One region of the Hydrogenophaga sp. UC242_53 genome, then DNA from elsewhere that is predicted to be linked to it. Evidence: predicted binding sites of a transcription regulator. Region 1 holds the regulator's gene; the other holds the start of a gene.
The links. The regulator HrcA, encoded in region 1, represses chaperone genes, less so after heat shock. The targets are predictions, from matches to a motif close to TTAGCACTCNNNNNNNNNGAGTGCTAA.
Positions count from the first base shown of each region.

Region 2: a site for HrcA is predicted at 6,491-6,517, ahead of ACFJI0_RS02200 (co-chaperone GroES). Genes of this name have one in related genera too.

Region 1 is NZ_CP170552.1:3,401,724-3,411,518, forward strand. It holds partial or broken gene ACFJI0_RS17155 (RelA/SpoT family protein) at 1-1,835, shown strand, start outside; gene greB (transcription elongation factor GreB) at 1,838-2,401, opposite strand; tRNA gene ACFJI0_RS17165 (tRNA-Arg) at 2,463-2,539, opposite strand; tRNA gene ACFJI0_RS17170 (tRNA-Ile) at 2,568-2,644, opposite strand; gene hrcA (heat-inducible transcriptional repressor HrcA) at 2,666-3,685, opposite strand; gene ACFJI0_RS17180 (NAD kinase) at 3,780-4,697, shown strand; gene recN (DNA repair protein RecN) at 4,757-6,400, shown strand; gene rapZ (RNase adapter RapZ) at 6,418-7,341, shown strand; gene mutY (A/G-specific adenine glycosylase) at 7,338-8,387, opposite strand; gene ACFJI0_RS17200 (dynamin family protein) at 8,432-9,795, opposite strand, start outside.
Region 2 is NZ_CP170552.1:414,566-424,360, reverse strand. It holds gene ACFJI0_RS02230 (DNA adenine methylase) at 1-403, shown strand, start outside; gene ACFJI0_RS02225 (metallophosphoesterase family protein) at 443-1,705, shown strand; gene ACFJI0_RS02220 (hypothetical protein) at 1,702-3,618, shown strand; gene ACFJI0_RS02215 (hypothetical protein) at 3,615-4,568, shown strand; gene ACFJI0_RS02210 (hypothetical protein) at 4,684-4,932, opposite strand; gene ACFJI0_RS02205 (hypothetical protein) at 4,936-5,664, opposite strand; gene ACFJI0_RS02200 (co-chaperone GroES) at 6,615-6,908, shown strand; gene groL (chaperonin GroEL) at 6,940-8,586, shown strand; gene tal (transaldolase) at 8,775-9,716, opposite strand; partial or broken gene ACFJI0_RS02185 (MurR/RpiR family transcriptional regulator) at 9,786-9,795, shown strand, end outside.

The DNA of each region.
Region 1 (9,795 bases):
GGAGTCTTTCCGCAAGATGCTGCTGGCGACTGCCAAGGACGTGCGGGTCATCCTGATCAAGCTCGCCGACCGCACCCACAACATGCGCACCATGGGCGACATGCCGCGCTCGAAGTGGCAGCGCATCAGCAGCGAAACCCTGGAAATCTACGCGCCCATCGCGCACCGGCTGGGCCTGAACTTCACCTATCGCGAACTGCAGGACTTGGCGTTCCGTTTCCTGCATCCCTGGCGCTACGAGGTGCTCTCCAAGGCCCTCAACAAATCGCGCAACCGCCGCCGCGACCTGATCGCCCGCGTCCAGCGCGAGGTGGAAGCAGACTTCGTGCGGCACGGCATGAGCGTGCGCATCATGGGTCGGGAGAAGACGCTGTATTCGGTCTACCGCAAGATGGACAACAAGCACCTGTCGTTCTCGCAGGTCACCGACATCTACGGCTTTCGCATCATCGTCCCCGAGCTGACCGACTGTTACACCGGGCTGGGCGTGCTGCACCAGCTCTACAAGCCGCTGCCGGGCAAGTTCCGCGACTACGTGGCCATTTCCCAAGGTCAACGGCTACCAGTCGCTGCACACCACGCTGATCGGCCCCTTCGGCACCAACATCGAGTTCCAGCTGCGCACGCACGCCATGGACGTGGTGGCCGAATCGGGGGTGGCCGCGCATTGGCTCTACAAGGCCAGCGAACCCAACAGCGACACTTCGCAACGGCTGGGCACGCAATGGCTGCAGTCCTTGCTGGACATCCAGCAGGAAACGCGCGATGCGGCGGAGTTCTGGGACCACATCAAGATCGACCTCTTCCCCGATGCGGTCTATGTGTTCACACCCAAGAGCAAGATCATGGCGCTGCCGCGCGGCGCCACCGTGATGGACTTCGCCTACGCCATCCACAGCGACGTGGGCAACCACACGGTGTCGGCGCGCATCAACGGCGAGCAGCGACCGCTGCGCACCGAGTTGGCGAATGGCGACGTCGTCGAGATCGTCACGGCCGAGAAGGCCGAGCCCAACCCGACCTGGCTGTCCTTCGTCAAGACCGGCCGGGCGCGCTCGAAGATCCGGCACCACCTCAAGACGGTGGCACAGGAGAAGTCACACGAGCTGGGCGAACGCATGCTCGGCCAGGCCCTGCGCTCCGAAGGCATCGCGACCCTGCCGTCCGAAGTGGGCCCACACCACGCGACCTGGGAAAAACTGCTGCGCTTCACCGGGAACAAGTCGCGCGCGGAGCTGCTGTCGGACATCGGCATGGGCAAGCGCATCGCCAGCATGGTGGGCAAGAAGCTGGCCGTGCTGCTGGCCGAAACCGGCCTCAAGCCCGACGCCCTGCTGATCAGCACCGAGCGCTACGCCAGCGGCCGGGACGAATCGGTCTCGCAAGGTGTGGTCACGCTCGACGGCAGCGAGGGCCTGTCGGTGCAGTACGCGCCCTGCTGCAAGCCGATCCCGGGCGACCGCATCGTCGGTTACCTCGGTCGTGGCGAGGGCCTCGTGGTGCACGCGGACGACTGTCCCACCGGCAAACGCCTGCTCTTGCGCGATGGCGAACGCTTCCTGGAAGTCGAGTGGGCCGACGAACCCGTGCGCTCGTTCGACACCACGGTGATCGTGACCGTCACGAATGGCAAGGGGGTGCTCGCGCGCGTGGCGTCCAGCATCGCAGCGGCCGAAGCCGACATCACCCATGTGGACATGGGCGATGAACCCGCCCAGACCGCGACGGACATCCGTTTCTCGGTGGCGGTGCGCGACCGCCAGCACCTGGCCGATGTGTTGCGCAGCCTCAAACGCACCACCTCGGTCATCAAGGCGCAGCGCTACAAGCCCTGACTTCAGGCGCCCTCGCCTGGCGCCGGATACCGCACGCTCAGCACTTCGAGCTCCTGCACGCCGCCAGGCACCACGAGCTTCACCACATCGCCCACCCGCGCCTTGAGCAGGGAACGCGCCACGGGAGAGATCCAGCTGACCTGGGCCTGAGCGCTGTCGGCTTCGTCCACGCCCCGGATCGTCACGGTGGTCTCCTGCCCGTTGTCGTCGGCGTAGGTCACGGTGGCACCGAAGAACACCTGATCGCCACCAAAGTGCAGCGAAGCGTCGACGACTTCGGCGATCTCGAGCCGGCGGGTCAGGAAGCGGATGCGCCGGTCAATCTCGCGCAGGCGCTTCTTGCCGTAGAGGTAGTCACCGTTCTCCGAGCGGTCGCCATTGCTGGCCGCCCAGTGAACGATGTCCACGATCTTGGGACGTTCGTCGTCGATCAGCGAGAACAGTTCGGCGCGCAACCGGTCGTAGCCGGCGCGGGTGATGTAGTTCTTGCCACCGGGCACGGGCGCCGCGGCCGGCAGATCGTCTTCATCGTCCGAATCGGTTTCGCGGGTGAAGGCCTTGCTCATGGTGGGCGATTCCCAGGCAAAAAATGAAAAAGCCCGCAGCTTTTGGCTGCGGGCTTCCATATGGTGCGGCTGGCAGGAATTGAACCCACGACCCCTTGGTTCGTAGCCAAGTACTCTATCCAACTGAGCTACAGCCGCGAAGCCTCGAATTATAGCAGCATTTTTTTGGTAGGCCGTGTTGGACTTGAACCAACGACCAAAGGATTATGAGTCCTCTGCTCTAACCAACTGAGCTAACGGCCCGCCCAAGGATTGTAGGGGGGCTTATTTGTGGTGGCTGAGCGCGTTACCAACCAGCTTGGCCGTGACATCAACAATCTGGATCATGCGCTCGTACGACATGCGCTGGGGGCCGATCACACCCAGCGTGCCCACCACCTGGCCGTCCACCTCATAAGGGGCAGTCACCACGGACAGGTCTTCGTAGGGCACGACCTGGCTTTCACCACCGATGTAGATGCGCACGCCATCGGCCTGGGCCGACACATCGAGCAAACGGATCAGCTGGGTCTTCTGCTCGAACAGGTCGAACATGCGGCGCAGGTTGCCCATGTCGCTGGAGAACTCGCTGACGGAGAGCAGGTTTCGTTCGCCCGACACCACCACCTCGTCCTGGGCCTCGCTGGCCTCGGCTCCGATATCGACCGCCGCCTTCATGAGATCGGCGATCTCGCCGCGCAGGGCGTCCACCTCGGTCTTGAGGCGCTCGCGCACCGCCTCCATGGTGAGACCGGAGTAATGGGCATTGAGAAAGTTGGCGGCTTCCAGCAGTTGTGGCTGGGTGAAGTTGACCTGCGTGTGGATGATGCGGTTCTGCACGTCGCCCTCGGGCGACACGATGATCACGAGCACGCGCCGTTCGGACAGGCTGAGGAATTCGATGTGGCGGAACACCGAGGCGCGCCGGGGTGCCATGACCACGCCCACGAACTGCGACAGGTTGGACAGCATCTGCGCGGCATTGCTGATGACACGATGCGGCTGCCCCGCCTCGATGCCCGGGGCACCCATGTCGCTCACCGTAGGCAGGCTTTCGCGGCGCACCGTGAGCATGGTGTCCACAAACAGCCGGTAGCCACGGGCCGTGGGAATGCGGCCGGCCGAGGTGTGCGGGCTCGCGATCAGCCCAAGCTCCTCGAGATCGCTCATCACGTTGCGGATGGTGGCCGGCGACAGCTCCATGCCGGCGGCCCTGGCGAGCGTGCGCGAGCCCACGGGCTGGCCGTCGGCGATGTAACGCTCGACGAGGGCTTTGAGCAACAACTTGGCGCGGTCATCCAACATGGCTTCATTCTAAGGACGGATGCCCCCGACGGTACCGCCGACGCACAGGGTTTTATGCCATTCCGCCACAGGAAAGCTGTGTTGTAATTTCCGAATGAGCATGTCAACCGACACCCGGTCCACGACCGCCCGATGGAACCGGCCCCTGCGTTTTGCGCATGTCGTCATTGTGGGCAAGTACCACGCACCCGGTGCGCGCAATGCGGTGGACGAGATCGCGCACTTCCTGCACGACGAAGGCTGCGACGTTTCGCTGGAAAAGGAAACCGCCGCCAACACGGGCTTGCTGCAGTATCCGGCGCTCGACGTGCCGGCCATGGGCAAGGCTTGCGACCTCGCCCTGGTGGTCGGCGGCGACGGCACCATGCTCGGCATCGGGCGCCAGCTCGCGCGTTATGGCGTGCCACTGGTGGGCATCAACCAGGGTCGGCTGGGCTTCATCACCGACATTCCTTTTGACAGCTACCAGGAAAAGCTGCGCCCCATGCTGCGCGGCGAGTTCGAGGAAGACGCGCGCGCGCTGATGGCGGCCACGGTCTGGCGCGATGGCCGTTGCGTGTTCGAGGCCACGGCGCTCAACGACGTGGTGGTCAACCGGGGCGGCGTGGCGAGCATGATCGAGTTGCGCGTGGAGGTGGACGGCCATTTCGTGGCGAACCAGCGCGCCGACGGCCTCATCATCGCGTCGCCCACCGGCTCTACCGCCTATGCCCTGTCGGCCGGTGGCCCCCTGCTCCACCCCGGCATCGGCGGCTGGGTGATGGTGCCGATCGCGCCACACACGCTGTCCAACCGGCCGGTGGTGATTCCTTCGCACAGCGAGATCGCGGTGGAGATCGTCTCGGGTCGCGACGCCAGCGCCAACTTCGACATGCAGACGCTCACCAGCCTGCTGCATGGCGACCGCATCGTGGTGCGCCGCTCCGAACATGCGCTGCGCTTGCTGCACCCGGTGGGCTGGACCTACTTCGACACCTTGCGCAAAAAGCTGCACTGGAACGAAGGGGCCTGAAAGCCCGGTCAGAATAGCGGCTGCGCTCCCATTTCATCAACGCCGCGCCTCTTACACCCATGAGCCTCAGACGCATCGTTTTGCGCGACTTCGTCATCGTGCAGTCCCTCGAACTGGAGCTCGGCTCCGGCTTTGGTGTGCTCACCGGGGAAACGGGCGCCGGCAAGTCCATCCTGATCGACGCCCTGCAACTCGCGCTGGGCGCGCGCGCGGAAAGTGGCGTGGTGCGCGAAGGTGCGGCGCGCTGCGACATCGCGGCCGAGTTCGATGCCCCCGCTTCGCTCACGCCGTGGCTGGAGGAACAGGGATTTCCCGTCGAAGACGGCCTGCTGCTGCGCCGCACCGTGGACACCGAGGGCCGCAGTCGGGCCTGGATCAATGGCAGCGCGGCCACCGTGACCCAGCTCAAGGCCCTGGCCGATGGCCTGGTGGACATTCACGGCCAGCACGCCTGGCAAAGCCTCACGCGCGCCGATGCGGTGCGCGACCTGCTCGACGCCTACGCCGGCATCGACACCGCGCCGGCGGCCCGGGCCTGGGCACAGTGGCGCCAACGCCGCAAGGCGCTGGAAGCCGCCACCGAAAAACAGGCCACGCTGCAGCAGGAAAGCGAACGCCTTGCCTGGCAGATCGCGGAACTCGACAAGCTGAGCCCTCAGCCGGGTGAATGGGAAGAGCTCAATACCCAGCACAGCCGGCTGGCCAACGCCCAGGGCTTGCTGGACGCAGCCCAGGTCGCCGCGAACGCGCTGGACGAAGACGATACCAACGCCGCCGCCCTGATCCACCGCGCACTCTCGGCCCTTCAGGCACAGGCCCACATCGAACCGCAGTTCGCCAGCGCCATCGAAGCGCTGGAGGCCGCGCTCGCTCAGGTGCAGGACACCGTGCACAGCCTGCACCAGTACAGCCGCCACACCGAACAGGACCCCGCCAGCCTGGAGGCGCTGGACCAGCGCCTGTCGCTCTGGGTCTCGCTGGCGCGGCGCTACCGCCGCACCCCGGAAGAGCTGGCCGAGGTGCACGCGCAATGGAAGGCCGAACTCGCCCAGGTGGATCAGGCGCTGGACATCGAAGCCCTGCAACGCGCCGAGCGCGCCGACTGGAAGACCTTTGGCACCGCCTTGCAGGCCATCAGCAAGGAACGGCAGAAGGCCGCCCCCAAGCTGTCCAAGGCCGTCACCGCCACCATGCAGACGCTGGGCATGCAGGGCGGGGTGTTCGAAGTGGCCTTGCTGCCGCTGGAAGAACCCCAGGCCCAGGGCGCGGAGCAGGTCGAGTTCCGCGTCGCCGGCCACGCGGGCGCCACACCCAAGCCGGTCGGCAAGGTGGCTTCGGGCGGTGAGCTGTCTCGCATCGCTTTGGCGATCTCGGTCGTCACCAGCCGCTTGGGCCAGGCGCCCACGCTGATCTTCGACGAGGTGGACTCGGGCATCGGTGGGGCCGTGGCCCACACCGTGGGCCAGTTGCTGCGCCAACTCGGCAAGGACCGCCAGGTGCTCGCCGTGACCCACCTGCCCCAGGTGGCCGCTTGCGCCGACCACCACCTGCTCGTGAGCAAGCAGGCCGTGGGTCGCCAGACCCAGAGCACCGTGGAGCCCATCGCCACCGACGCGCGCGTGCGCGAACTCGCCCGCATGCTGGGCGGTGGCGAACAGTCCGAAATCTCGCTGGCGCATGCCCGCGAAATGCTGGCCGTGTGAAGAACGCAGCCGCTGCCATGAACCCGATTGACGACACCCCGATCCACCTGGTCCTGATCACCGGCATGTCCGGCTCAGGCAAATCGGTGGCGCTCACCGCGCTCGAAGACGTGGGCTTCTACTGCGTGGACAACCTGCCACCCGAATTGCTCGAGTCCTTCATCGAACTGGAGCAGAGCAACCAGGCACCCCGGGGTGCGATCGCCATGGATGTGCGCAGTGCCGCCTCGCTGCCGGGCCTGCCCAAACGCCTGGCCCAGCTGCAGCGCCGCGCCCACCGGCCGGTGCACCTCACCACGGTGTTCCTGGACGCCACCACCGACACGCTGGTGCGCCGCTTCTCGGAAACGCGCCGCCTGCACCCCCTCTCGCTCAAGCAGGCCCACGACCAGCACCGCGCGCTGACCGACGCGATCGAACACGAACGCGAGCTGCTGGCCGAATTGCGAGAGCAGGCGCTCGTGCTCGACACCAGCCTGATCCGTCCCACGCGCCTGCGCAGCCAGATCAAGGACCTGCTCGGTGCGACGCAGGCGCCCCTGACGCTGGTGTTCGAGTCCTTCGCGTTCAAGCGCGGCATTCCCATGGACGCCGACTTCGTGTTCGACGTGCGCATGCTGCCCAACCCGCACTACGAACCCGAACTCAAACCCTTGAGCGGGCTCGATGCCCCGGTGGCCGCGTACCTCGCGGCCCAGCCCGAGGTGGGACAGATGGAAGAGCAGATCACCGCCTTCCTGCGCCACTGGCTGCCACAGATGCTGCGCGACCACCGCAGCTACGTGACGGTGGCGATCGGCTGCACCGGCGGCCAGCACCGCTCGGTGTACCTGGTGGAGCGGCTGGCCGACACCTTCGCGCCCGACTGGTTCACGCGCGTGCGCCACCGCGAAGACGACAACTGGCCCGGGCCGGCGAGCCAGGCGGCCGAGCTGAGTTAACTCAAGGCCGACAACAGCTGGCGCACAGGCGTCGGCAGACCGTGGTCGATCAAGGCGCCTGCGGGCACCCATTGGCCTTCGGGCAAACCGTCAGACCCTTGACCTTCCCGCAGATCCAGCAGCAAGGGGTGCAGGCGCAACTCCCGGTGGGTCAGGCTGTGCGACACCGGCTCGAGCGGCTGCAGCCGCCGGGCAAACCCGGATGACAGCGACGCCTGCAAGGCCGGCTCATCGGCGAACACGGGCGGGCAGTACAGCCCGGCCCAGATGCCCGGTGCGGGCCGGCGCTCCAGCCAGAAGGCTTGTTGCCCATCGGCACCGGTGCCCCGCACCAGCAACAGCCACCAGTTCTCGAAACGGCGTGCCACACGGCGGGTCTTGACCGGGAAGCGCGAAATCTGATCCGTCCCGTGCGCGCGGCACACCATCTGCACCGGGCAGCGCCCGCACAGCGGCTTGGTGCGCTGACACACCGTCGCGCCCAGGTCCATCAAACCCTGCGTGTAGGCCGTCATGTCCTCGCGCGTGGGGGCGTCCGGCAACAAGGCCTGGGCGAGCGACCAGAGTTCGCGCTGCGGCCCGGCCTGCGCCAAGTCACCTTCGAAGGCAAGCAGGCGCGACAACACCCGGCGCACATTGCCATCGAGGATGGAGATGCGCTCGCCGTGGCAGAACGCCGCGATCGCCGCGGCGGTGGAGGCACCGATGCCCGGCAGGGTCTCGAGTTGCTCGGCCGTGTCGGGGAACACGCCCTGGTGGTCCTTCACCACCGCCTGCGCGCAGCGGTGCAGGTTGCGCGCCCTGCTGTAGTAGCCCAGGCCGCTCCACAAGGCCATCACGTCATCGGGCAAGGCCGCGGCCAAGGCACGCACGTCCGGGAAACGCTCCAGGAAACGGGGGTAATAGGACAGCACGGTGCTGACCTGGGTTTGCTGCAGCATGACCTCCGACAGCCACACCCGGTAGGGATCGCGGGTGTTCTGCCAGGGCAGGCCACTGCGGCCCGAGTGGCGCTGCCATTCAATGAGCCGGGGCGCAAAAGTCATGGGCAGTGCAGTCCCCACGGGGTTCACCGAAATCGCCTCGGCGCTCATGCCGCGAGCGCTTCGTCGGAGGGTTCTTCTTCGGGTGCGGCCAGCAGGTGGTCGGTGAGCTCGGCCAGTTTGACGTCGAGCTGATTCAGCTCGGCCTGGTGCGATTGCAGCTCCCGGATGCGTTCGTCCAGACCACCAGCGGCCTGCTGGATGCGCGACACGGCCTCGATGCGCCGGCTGAAATTGCGGCGGCGCTCGCGCAACTGCGCGTCGAGCTGGGCGGCGGCGGATTTGTTCCACAGCTCCACCTCGTTGACCGCGGTGTCGTACACCACGCGCAGCCGGCTCATGAGCGCACGCGCCAGGCGCTCGGCAAACTCGGGCTGCGCCAGGCGCAGCGCGTTGCCCAGGCTGAGGTACTGCAGGTGGCTTTTCTCGATCAGGTCGAGGTCCTTCACGTACTGTCCCAGGCGCGGCGGCGTGGGCGCCTGCAGCGAGAAACCGTACTCGGCATTGAGGTTCTTGAAGCTGCCTTCCAGCATGGACTGGATGTCACCCGCCATGCGATCGGCCTTGCCCATGTCGGTGCGCAGGCGGTCGAAGGTGTGGTCGTAGGCGCGGCGCACGCCCAGCTTGATGCCGGGCTGCTTCAAGGCCTTGCCCAGGGTCGCCACCTCGGCCTTGAGATGGGAAGAGCTGAGCATGGCGAACAGGTCCTTGAGCAGGCGCAGGTGCACCGAGCGCACCGCCTGGATCTTGGCACCGCTCGCATCGAAGTCGGCCTGCTCCTGCTCGATGCGCAGGCGCATCTGCTTGATCACACCGGTGTTCTTGCCGCGCAAGCCTTCGAGTTCCTGGATCTGCTCCACCAGATCGCGCGCTCGGGTGTGCACCATGCGGCCGGTTTCCGAGCGAAGCGCCTGGATGCCATTGGCGACGGCCGCGCCCAGGATCTTGCGGCGCTGACCCAGCAGATCCACGCCCAGAGCGGTCTCCAGCTCCATCAGGTTGCTGGCGGCCAGCAGCTTCTTGTCGCGGTGCACCTTGGCCAGCAGGCCCTTCTGCGCCGACACCGCCAGCACCTGGCGCGGCGACAGGCCAAGGATCTCGGCCGAGTCGGTGCGCTGCGAAGCGATCTGCAACTGCACCTGCTCGGGCGAGCTCAGTGCGTCCCACATGGTGTCGATCTTGTTGAGCACCACCAGCCGGGACTCGCGCCCCTCGCCCAACACCGCAAGGTGCTGGCGCCAGATGGTCAGGTCGGACTTGGTCACGCCGGTGTCGGCCGCGAGGATGAACACCACCGCGTGCGCCTGCGGCAGCAGGCTCACGGTGAGCTCCGGTTCGGCGCCGATGGCGTTGAGGCCCGGGGTATCAAGAATCACCAGGCCTTGCTTGAGCAAGGGGTGCGCCATGTTGA
Region 2 (9,795 bases), 2.3 Mb from region 1:
CTTCATGCCAAGTCTCGAGGCTTTTCAGGCATTCGCCAAGCTGTTAAAGGTCGCTGAACTGCGCTGCAGCGACTTTGAAGACATCCTTGAGGAGGCCGGCAACGGTGACTTTGTGTACCTAGATCCTCCTTACGCCTTGGGCGACAAGCGGGACCGTGGTGAGTACGGTTGTGACGCATTCAGAGAGAAGGACGAGAGGCGGCTAATTGCCTCGCTCCGCGCGGCAGACCGTCGCGGCGCGAAAGTGCTCCTCTCATACTCGCCTGCAGACACCGTCTTGCAAGGCCTCAAGAAATGGCGCCGTCACGATCTTACTGTGGCGCGCAACGTGGCCGGCTTTACGTCGGCGCGCCGTCACGCTGCCGAGGTGCTTCTTTCCAACTACGATTGGCAGCGCGATTAGCGATTAGTATCGCGCAGAATCAATACCAAAGGAGCGCTCGTGGAGGATGCCGATGGGCATGATGGACTAGTCGTGGAGGCGGTGTTTGCCGTTCTAGGCGATCCGCACTTTGCCCATGCGGCGGGTGCACGAACACACTTGAAGATCAAGCCTACTGGCGAATTGGCCAGCGAAAGTCCAAAGCAAAATCCCTGGGCTGGGCTGAACGACCTCGTTGCTACGCAGTCGTTGACTGCCGACGCGGTTCTTTGCCCGGGCGATATCGCATTCCAAAATGACGGTGTAACGCTTGCGGCGGGGTGGAAGCACCTGGTCGACCTAGGCAAGCGATTGCAAAGCGAGCACGTACTGTGCGCGACTGGCAATCACGATGTGACCTCTCGCAGCCAGGAAGCCAAAATTCACGAGAATGTCGTCGCGAATCTAAAGGCTGGCCTGGGACCATTCGAACCGCTGAAGGTGCTCAAGCCCCCGTATCCGTCGGTGACTCGGGACGACGACAGTGGGGCGAAGGGGCGAGATCACCGGGTGCGGTACTTCGGAGCCGGGCTTGTGCTGGTTGAAGCCGAGAAATATCAGGTGTTGATCGTCAACAGCTGCAGCGAACATGGTCACGATAAGTTCGAGCACGAGCGAGGCACGTTCCCGAAGTCAGCGGTATCGGAGCTGGAGCTGGCGTTGCAGCAATGCGATCACCGCAGGATCAGCATCGCGATCATGCATCATCCGCCCGAGCCGCACACGCAGAACGGTGAAGGCGCTCATGACTTCATCGACAACGGGCAGGAGCTCCTACGTCTGTTGTCTGAAGATGGCAATTGGCTAGTGATCCATGGCCACAAGCACGAAGCTCGGCTGGGATTCGCGTCGGGCAATGGCGAAGTGCCGTTCGTTTTCGGTGCGGCGAGCCTCGCGTTCTACATCAGCGAACTGGAGGGGACCTTCCAGAACCAGTTCTATTTGCTCACTGTCAGGCTGGATTCTCGCGGGATCAGTGGACGGTTTCGTACTTGGGACTGGGCGCAGGGGAAGGGCTGGCAGCCCGCGGTCTCCGATGGCAACAGCATCTACGACGGGGCCTCATTTGGCGCTCGAGATCCAGGAAGGGTCATTGCCGAAATCGCGAAGCTCAAGGAGCTTCCAATGCCCTGGTCAGACGTCATCAAGCATGTTCCCGAGGCTAGCTTGCTGACACCGGAGTCGCGCAACCACGTCAAGAGACAGCTCGATCGTCGGCATAGCCTGAATATCCATGCAGACAGGGACGGCCACTGGCTGACTCTAGAGAGGAAGGCCTTATGAGTCAGGGCTTCCTAGAGCCATTCAACGCCAAGGCGATGAGCTTTGCAGATGTAGCTCGCACCTTCGTGCCATCCACGAAGTTTGCGCTACTGGCAGGGCCGTGGAACTCGGTGCTGGTCGGACCTCGGGGCGGCGGCAAGACGACGCTTCTGAAGATGCTGAGCGCAGAGGGACAGGCGGCCTGGAATGGTCCGCAGGTGGGTGAAGTTAAGTCCGCGCTCGGCTATACCGGGGTCTACGTTCCCTCTGACATAGCGTGGGGCACGATGCTTGAGTCGCTGCAGCGCTCGGGTCAGAACGAACGGGTTGGCATCCTGTTCTCGCAGGCCGCGTTCGTGACGCACGTACTGCTGGCGGTTGCCAACGGGATCGAGCGGCATGTTCTTTTGAACCCCGTTCGGCGCGGCAACAACCTCGTTGATGGCGAACTACATCCAACGCAGACCGAACTGGAGGCCGCGATCAAGTCAATCGCAGCGTTGTGGCGCCTCAAGCCGATCTCGCTGTCCCCAGCCAGCTTGGTAGAAGCACTGCGCCTCCGTCTGCTGGACATCAAAAGCCAGGCGCACCTGTGCGCATCGCTTGGGCCGGAGGCGGTCGGAGAAGCAGTTGTTCGCAGCTGCGACTATCTTGGCCTCGACATGATGGAAGCGACGTCCCAGGGACTGCAGGCGTTTGACGCCATGTATGGCCGGTCAGACCATCGTTGGTGCCTGCTCCTTGACGAGTTCGAGGTGGCGCCGATGCATTTGCAGCAGACGGTACTGGCTTCTATGCGAGCGAGCGGCGGTCAGAAGCTCCTGTTAAAGGTCGCGCTGGCACCGTGCGGGCCTGATGTCCTCTACCAGCGAGACGTTGCCGCTCCAAGCCAGCTCAACGACGTCCGACAGGTTGAGCTTTGGTACGCGGACAAAGCTGAGGCCAGCGAGTTCTGCAAAAACGTGTTCCTTTCAAGAAGTCAGTCTTATGCAGGGCTGAGCGGTGAAACCCCTAACAACGTGTTCGGCACGTCAGCCTACTCTGTGGTCGACGAGGGTGAAGAGGTGGAGCAGTTGGGGTTGTTCGCACGGGCTACGCGTGCAGCGACAAAGCAGATCACAAATCACTTTGTCTCCCTCTCGGAGAAGGATGCTTCCTTCGTCAGGTTCCTCGAGCGCAAGGAAATCGACCTCACACAGGAACTGGGGATGCAGCCAAGCGACTTCAACGGCAACACTCTGCGCAAGGTTGCGCCGCTGGTTGCGTTTCGGAACGCATACCGAGGCAGGCCCGAAGGACGCAAGCGCGGCGTGAAGCCATTCAACGCCACCTATGCAGGCTGGGAGTCTCTCTCGGCGATAAGCGAGGGCAATCCACGTTGGCTTATTGGTCTGATCACACGCATCCTGTCTCAGGCTGACCTTAGCCAGCTCCCTGTGCCAGTGCCTCGGCAGACGGAGGGGGTGCTCTGGAACTGCCAGCGGTACTCTGAGATGTTGCAGGCCCTGGCCAGTGAGCAGTTCCATTCAATCAAGACTTCCGCATCGGTTTTCCAGGTGCTGGAAAAGATAGGCGACTACTTTCATGACCGCCTAGTCACCGCCGACTTTGTCGAGGATCCTCCGCTCTCCTTCATCGTAGACAACGACGTCGACGATGATGTCGAGAACGCCTTGCGGATCGCGATGAACCACGGCGCGATCGTCTGCTTTGAATCGCCCGGGACGGTCGGTGGATACCGGTCGCTTCGGGGCAAGCGCTTCAGGTTGACTTATCTCCTAGCGCCGATCTTCAAGTTGCCGATGCGCAAGTCGAAGCCAGTGTCCTTGTCAGCGATCCTCAATCCACCTCCCGTGGATCGGAAGAGAGAAGCGAAAGTTGATGAACCGCCACCGGAGCAATCCGGGGCTTGGAAGCAGGACGGGCTGTTTTGAAGCTGGCCATCAGAAACCTCACGCAGGTAAACATAGAAGGCAAGGCGACTTCTGCAGTGCTCAGCAGCGAGCCCGCATTGATCATCGTTGGAGACGGCGAAGGTCGGCGGAGACGGAATCTTCTGATGCTGCTGACGGCTGAAGGCGATCTGGACGCGCGGATGATTGCGGTCGGGTATGGAGCCCAAGGTGAAGCCCGATTCTCAAAGCGCCTCGAGGTTGAACGTCTGACATGTCGCGACACATGTGATGCCATTCGTGCCTTCTCGCGCAACGGCAGCGGCACCGCGTCGATATTTGTTGACGTGTCTTGTCTGTCGCGCCAGCAGATGGGCGCCATCTTTTCGGAGATTAAACGCCTTGCGCGCAGCGGGCCGGTGGACCTTCAAATTGGCTACAGCTTGGCGCGCTATGTGAAGCCAACTGCTCAATGGTCCTCCGCCATCCGCCGCATAGCACCGGTGAACGACGATTTTGCGGGCTGGACTGCAGCGCCGGACAACCCAATCGAGCTAATCGTGGCGTTGGGGTATGAGAAGGGCAAAGCTATCGGTGCGGCTGAGTATTTGGAGCCGGGAGACACCTGGCTGTTTGTACCGACCTCTCCTGAAGAGAAGTATCTGGAGGAGGTGCAGGAGCAGAACAAGGACTTGCTGCAGGAGTTGAATGACAAGCAGATGGAGTATGGGGTGATGGAGCCGGTCGATGCTTACCACTCGCTCCTGTCTCTAGTGCGTGGGACCCGACGCACTGCTCGTCCCATCCTGCTGCCATTCGGGCCGAAATTGTTCTTCGCACTATCTCTACTGGTAGCCATGATCATCGAGGAGGCCGCAGTCTGGTTCGTCGATGGCGAGAACACGTCCAGCACGGACCAAGGTCAGCCCTCACCCCACGCTGTCATACTCTGCTGTCGGATCGAACCGGTAGTCGACACGGACGCTGTTTGATGGGAGCATTTGGCGCTTGGCCGAGCAGCGTTAGCATGCGAGTAAAGGTCGCGTCAAAGCGCTAACGCCAAGAAGTGGGCCAAGTGGCCTCAGGTCAGCGTGGCGCGTCGGAAGTTCATTTGTGCCATAACGACACAACGGCAACAACAACGGCACCCAACCCTCCGATTGCCGCGAGCATGGTCCAGCGTGTCATCCACACAGCACGCTGTTCCGCGCGTGCTGTGTCCCTAGCGTCAAGAAACTGTTTGGCATGCTTGTACTTCCAGCCCGCGTAGCCACCGGTCAGAAGCCGCTTGCGCACGTACGTTTCGTTGGTGGCCTCCAGCTCGCGGTAGAACTCTTCGATCACATTGCGCTGCATGGCTCACTCCCCTAGTTCGCTGCGTGAGCCAATGTCGTTCACGCGCTCAACCAGTGCCGCGTACTGCTCGTCGGAAACCAGTTTCTCGCCCGTGTCATCCTTCTGCTCGCGGAGGCGCTTCATGACGTTGTACGGGTTCAGCAGCAGCACGTAGTGCATGGGGCCCTTCACCCCCTTGCGGAAGTCGATGAAGCCGATTTCTTTCAGCACTTCCATGTGCTGCCTGAACGTGGAGACATTGCGCTGACCCCCGTACCCGGCCTCGTATGCGATCTGTGCCTCGCTGGCGATCCGCACGAGGCCTTCACCATAGTGGTGAAGCCACAGGGCAAAGTACGTCTTGCCAGCCGGAACGGCCTTCCCGCACTTCCTCTTGGCGATCTCGTTGATGATGTTGATCACGATGGACAGCGTGCGCGGCACCTGGGCGAATCCGAAGCGTTTGTGCTCATTGCTCAGCAGCCAGATATCCTCATCCTTGACATCAGCCCAGTGCACCTTTCGTAAGTCGATATTTGTCTGCCTGGCCTTCTCACCTTTTTTCTGAGCCTGCTTGACGTTCGGCGCTTCGACCTTGGCGGCGAGGAGCGCACTAAGACCGTCGACACTGAGTGCGCCTGGGGGCAAGGCCGGCGGCACCGCGACGTCCACTGCGGTTTCAAGGGTTGTTGCCGGCAGTGGCACTGGCGCTGGCGCTGCCGCTGCGGGAGCTTTATCGGGCTTGGTTTTCATGTTGCACTGGGAGCAGTTCGATACCTTGAATTTTCCATGTCTGCGGCAGGAACGCAAACGCCCAGTCAATGAGCAGTCGACCTTTTCGGCATCGCGAGACAGGTGAGATATGTCAAAAAATTAGTGACTCAGATCTGAGTCACTAATTTTTTGGAAATTTTTCGCATTGCGATCAATAACTTATGAACAAAACTCGGTATCGCGCGTATCAAGCGTATCGCCTAGGGTATCGCGCGGTATCTCTGCGCTATCCGGGGTTACAAGGGAGTCGGACAGCCCTTGCGCCCACCAACTTTACATTCGACATCTGCCGTGCCGGGCACCATCGGGGCCATGGTGGTGCTCGTCTGCCAAGCAATTGACTCGTCGAACGCTATCGCTAAAGGCGAGGCTGAGGACGTACTTTCCATAGCCGCCGCTTAACAAAGTGCCGGTAGTCGAACCAACGTCAGCTTGATGGCGCTCACTCGAAGTCCACCGGTCGGCGTCGACCGACTCCTCACGCTGCACGTTGCCTCACGGCAGATCGCGGCAAACGGCCCCACTTAGTCGGGATCTAGGGCAGCGCTGGATAAAGCAATTCGCCACTCTTGAGCTAAGAGAGCGAATAACCCGCTTCTAAGCTGACTGAGGTCAAGAACTCGGAGTGACTCCGCGAGTTGTGACAACCGCGAGAGCCAACTATTTCATAATGTGGCAAATCTTGGACGAGGAGAAAGTTCAGTGGCACGGAAGCGAAGGATGAGTGGCTTTCCGCAGTGCGCAGACCCATCGCATCAGAAATAAACCCCTTCGATCTTGAAATGGGGTTCCGGCGCCCTTATGATTAGCACTCGCTGGCGTTGAGTGCTAACACCCGACGCCATGTCGATCAGCGGTATCCGCTGGCCCGTCCGGGCTGGCACCGCCGTTCTGAACAAACCCCATCTGTTCCATACCCAGGAGATGCAATGAACCTTCGTCCTCTCGCCGATCGCGTGATCGTCAAGCGCATTGACAGCGAAACCAAGACCGCCTCCGGCATCGTCATCCCCGACGCCGCCGCCGAAAAGCCCGATCAGGGCGAAGTCCTGGCGGTCGGTCCCGGCAAGAAAAACGACAAGGGCGAACTGTCCGCCATGAACGTCAAGGTCGGTGACCGCGTTCTGTTCGGCAAGTACAGCGGCCAGACCGTCAAGGTCGCTGGCGACGAACTGCTGGTCATGAAGGAAGACGACCTGTTCGCGGTCGTCGAGTCCAAGTAACTGAACACCTCAATTTTTCCGGAGAAACAACATGGCAGCAAAAGACGTCATTTTCGGCGGCGAAGCCCGCGCACGCATGGTTGAAGGCGTGAACATCCTGGCCAACGCGGTCAAGGTCACCCTGGGCCCCAAGGGCCGCAACGTGGTGCTCGAGCGCTCCTTCGGCGCCCCCACCGTGACCAAGGACGGTGTGTCCGTGGCCAAGGAAATCGAACTCAAGGACAAGCTCCAGAACATGGGCGCGCAGATGGTCAAGGAAGTTGCTTCCAAGACGTCCGACAACGCCGGTGACGGCACCACCACCGCCACCGTGCTGGCCCAGGCCATCGTGCGCGAAGGCATGAAGTACGTGGCCGCCGGCATGAACCCGATGGACCTCAAGCGCGGCATCGACAAGGCCGTGGAAGCCCTGATCGCCGAGCTGAAGAAGGCCTCCAAGGCCACCACCACCAGCAAGGAAATCGCCCAGGTCGGTTCCATCTCCGCCAACAGCGACACCAGCATCGGCGAGATCATCGCCAATGCCATGGACAAGGTCGGCAAGGAAGGCGTGATCACCGTGGAAGACGGCAAGTCGCTGCAGAACGAACTCGACGTCGTCGAAGGCATGCAGTTCGACCGCGGCTACCTGTCGCCCTACTTCATCAACAACCCCGAGAAGCAATCGGCGCTGCTGGACAACCCCTTCGTGCTGCTGTACGACAAGAAGGTTTCCAACATCCGTGACCTGCTGCCCACGCTGGAGCAAGTCGCCAAGGCTGGCCGTCCGCTGCTGATCATTGCCGAAGACGTCGAAGGCGAAGCCCTGGCGACGCTGGTGGTCAACACCATCCGCGGCATCCTGAAGGTCGTGGCTGTGAAGGCCCCTGGCTTCGGCGACCGCCGCAAGGCCATGCTGGAAGACATCGCCATCCTGACCGGCGGCAAGGTCATCGCTGAAGAAGTGGGCCTGACGCTCGAGAAGGTGACCCTGGCCGACCTGGGCCAGGCCAAGCGCGTGGAAATCGGCAAGGAAAACACCACCATCATCGACGGTGCCGGCGCTGCCGCTGACATCGAAGCCCGCGTCAAGCAAGTGCGCGTGCAGATCGAAGAAGCCACCAGCGACTACGACCGCGAGAAGCTGCAAGAGCGCGTGGCCAAGCTGGCCGGCGGCGTGGCCGTCATCAAGGTCGGTGCCGCCACCGAAGTCGAGATGAAGGAAAAGAAGGCCCGCGTGGAAGACGCCCTGCACGCCACCCGCGCTGCCGTGGAAGAAGGCATCGTGGCCGGTGGTGGCGTGGCCCTGCTGCGCGCCCGCCAAGCCGCTGGCACCATCAAGGGTGACAACGCTGATCAGGACGCCGGCATCAAGCTGGTGCTCAAGGCCATCGAAGCGCCCCTGCGCGAAATCGTGGCCAACGCCGGTGGCGAACCGTCGGTGGTGGTCAACGCCATCCTGGCCGGCAAGGGCAACTACGGCTTCAACGCCGCCAACGACACCTACGGTGACATGATCGAGATGGGCATTCTGGACCCGACGAAGGTCACCCGCACCGCGCTGCAGAACGCCGCATCGGTGTCCAGCCTGATGCTGACGACCGAAGCCATGGTCGCCGAGTCCCCGAAGGACGACGCACCTGCGATGCCGGGTGGCGGCATGGGTGGCATGGGCGACATGGGCGGCATGGGCATGTAAGCTCTCCTTGCCTGAGACGCCATGCCGGCGTTGCAAGGGCTTGCCGTGGCGCTGCCACTGTCTACGCCCTTGCGCCTTGGCCTGGCACCTCAGGCTGCGTCGGAATGCATCACTGCACACTGACGAAAGCCCAAAACAAAAAGCCCCGCGAGAAATCGCGGGGCTTTTTGTTTTGGGCTCGGCTCGAGCTACTTCATCAAGGCTTCGAGCTTGATCGTGTCCGCCACGAACGCCCGGATGCCTTCGGCCAGTTTCTCGGTCGCCATCGCATCCTCGTTCAGGGCGAAGCGGAAGCTGGCTTCGTCGTGGGTCACGAAGGGGATGTCCAACGACTGGGCGGCGCTGGCGTCCAGTGCCCGGCTCAAGGGCGCATCGCTGGCGGCCAGCTGGGCCAGCAGCTCGGGGCTGATGGTGAGCAGGTCGCAACCCGCCAGCGCCGTGATCTGACCCACGTTGCGGAAGCTCGCGCCCATCACCTCGGTGGCGATGCCGTGCTTCTTGTAGAACTCGTAGATGCTGCGCACCGAACGCACGCCCGGGTCGTTGGCACCGGCCATTGCGGCCTCGTCCCAGCCGGCGCCCGCGCTCTTTTTGTACCAGTCGTAGATGCGGCCCACGAAGGGCGAGATCAGCTGCACCTTGGCCTGGCCACAGGCCACCGCCTGGGCGAACGAGAACAGCAGCGTCAGGTTGGTGTGGATGCCTTCGCGCTCCAGCCGCGCGGCGGCCTGAATGCCTTCCCAGGTGGAAGCGATCTTGATCAGCACACGGTCCACATGCACGCCGTCACCCTGGTAGAGCTCGATGATGCGGCGCGCGCGGGTCACGGTGGCCTCGGTGTCGAAGCTCAGCCGGGCATCCACCTCGGTCGAGACCCGGCCCGGGATCAGGCGCAGGATCTCGCCACCAAAGGCCACCAGCAAGCGGTTCATCACCTCATCCAACCCCTGGGCGCCGTGCTTCGCGACAGCGTCCTTGAGCAGATGGGCGTACTCGGGCTTCTGGACCGCCTTCAGGATGAGCGACGGATTCGTCGTGGCGTCCTGCGGGGCGTAGGCTGCAATCTGATTGAAGTCGCCCGTGTCGGCCACGACCGTGGTGAGTTGCTTGAGAGCGTCAAGTTGGTTCATCAGCGGATTATCGGCCAGGCGATGTAATAAAATTTCACCGCATCGCCCCTCAATGTAACCAACCCCAACATGCTCGACC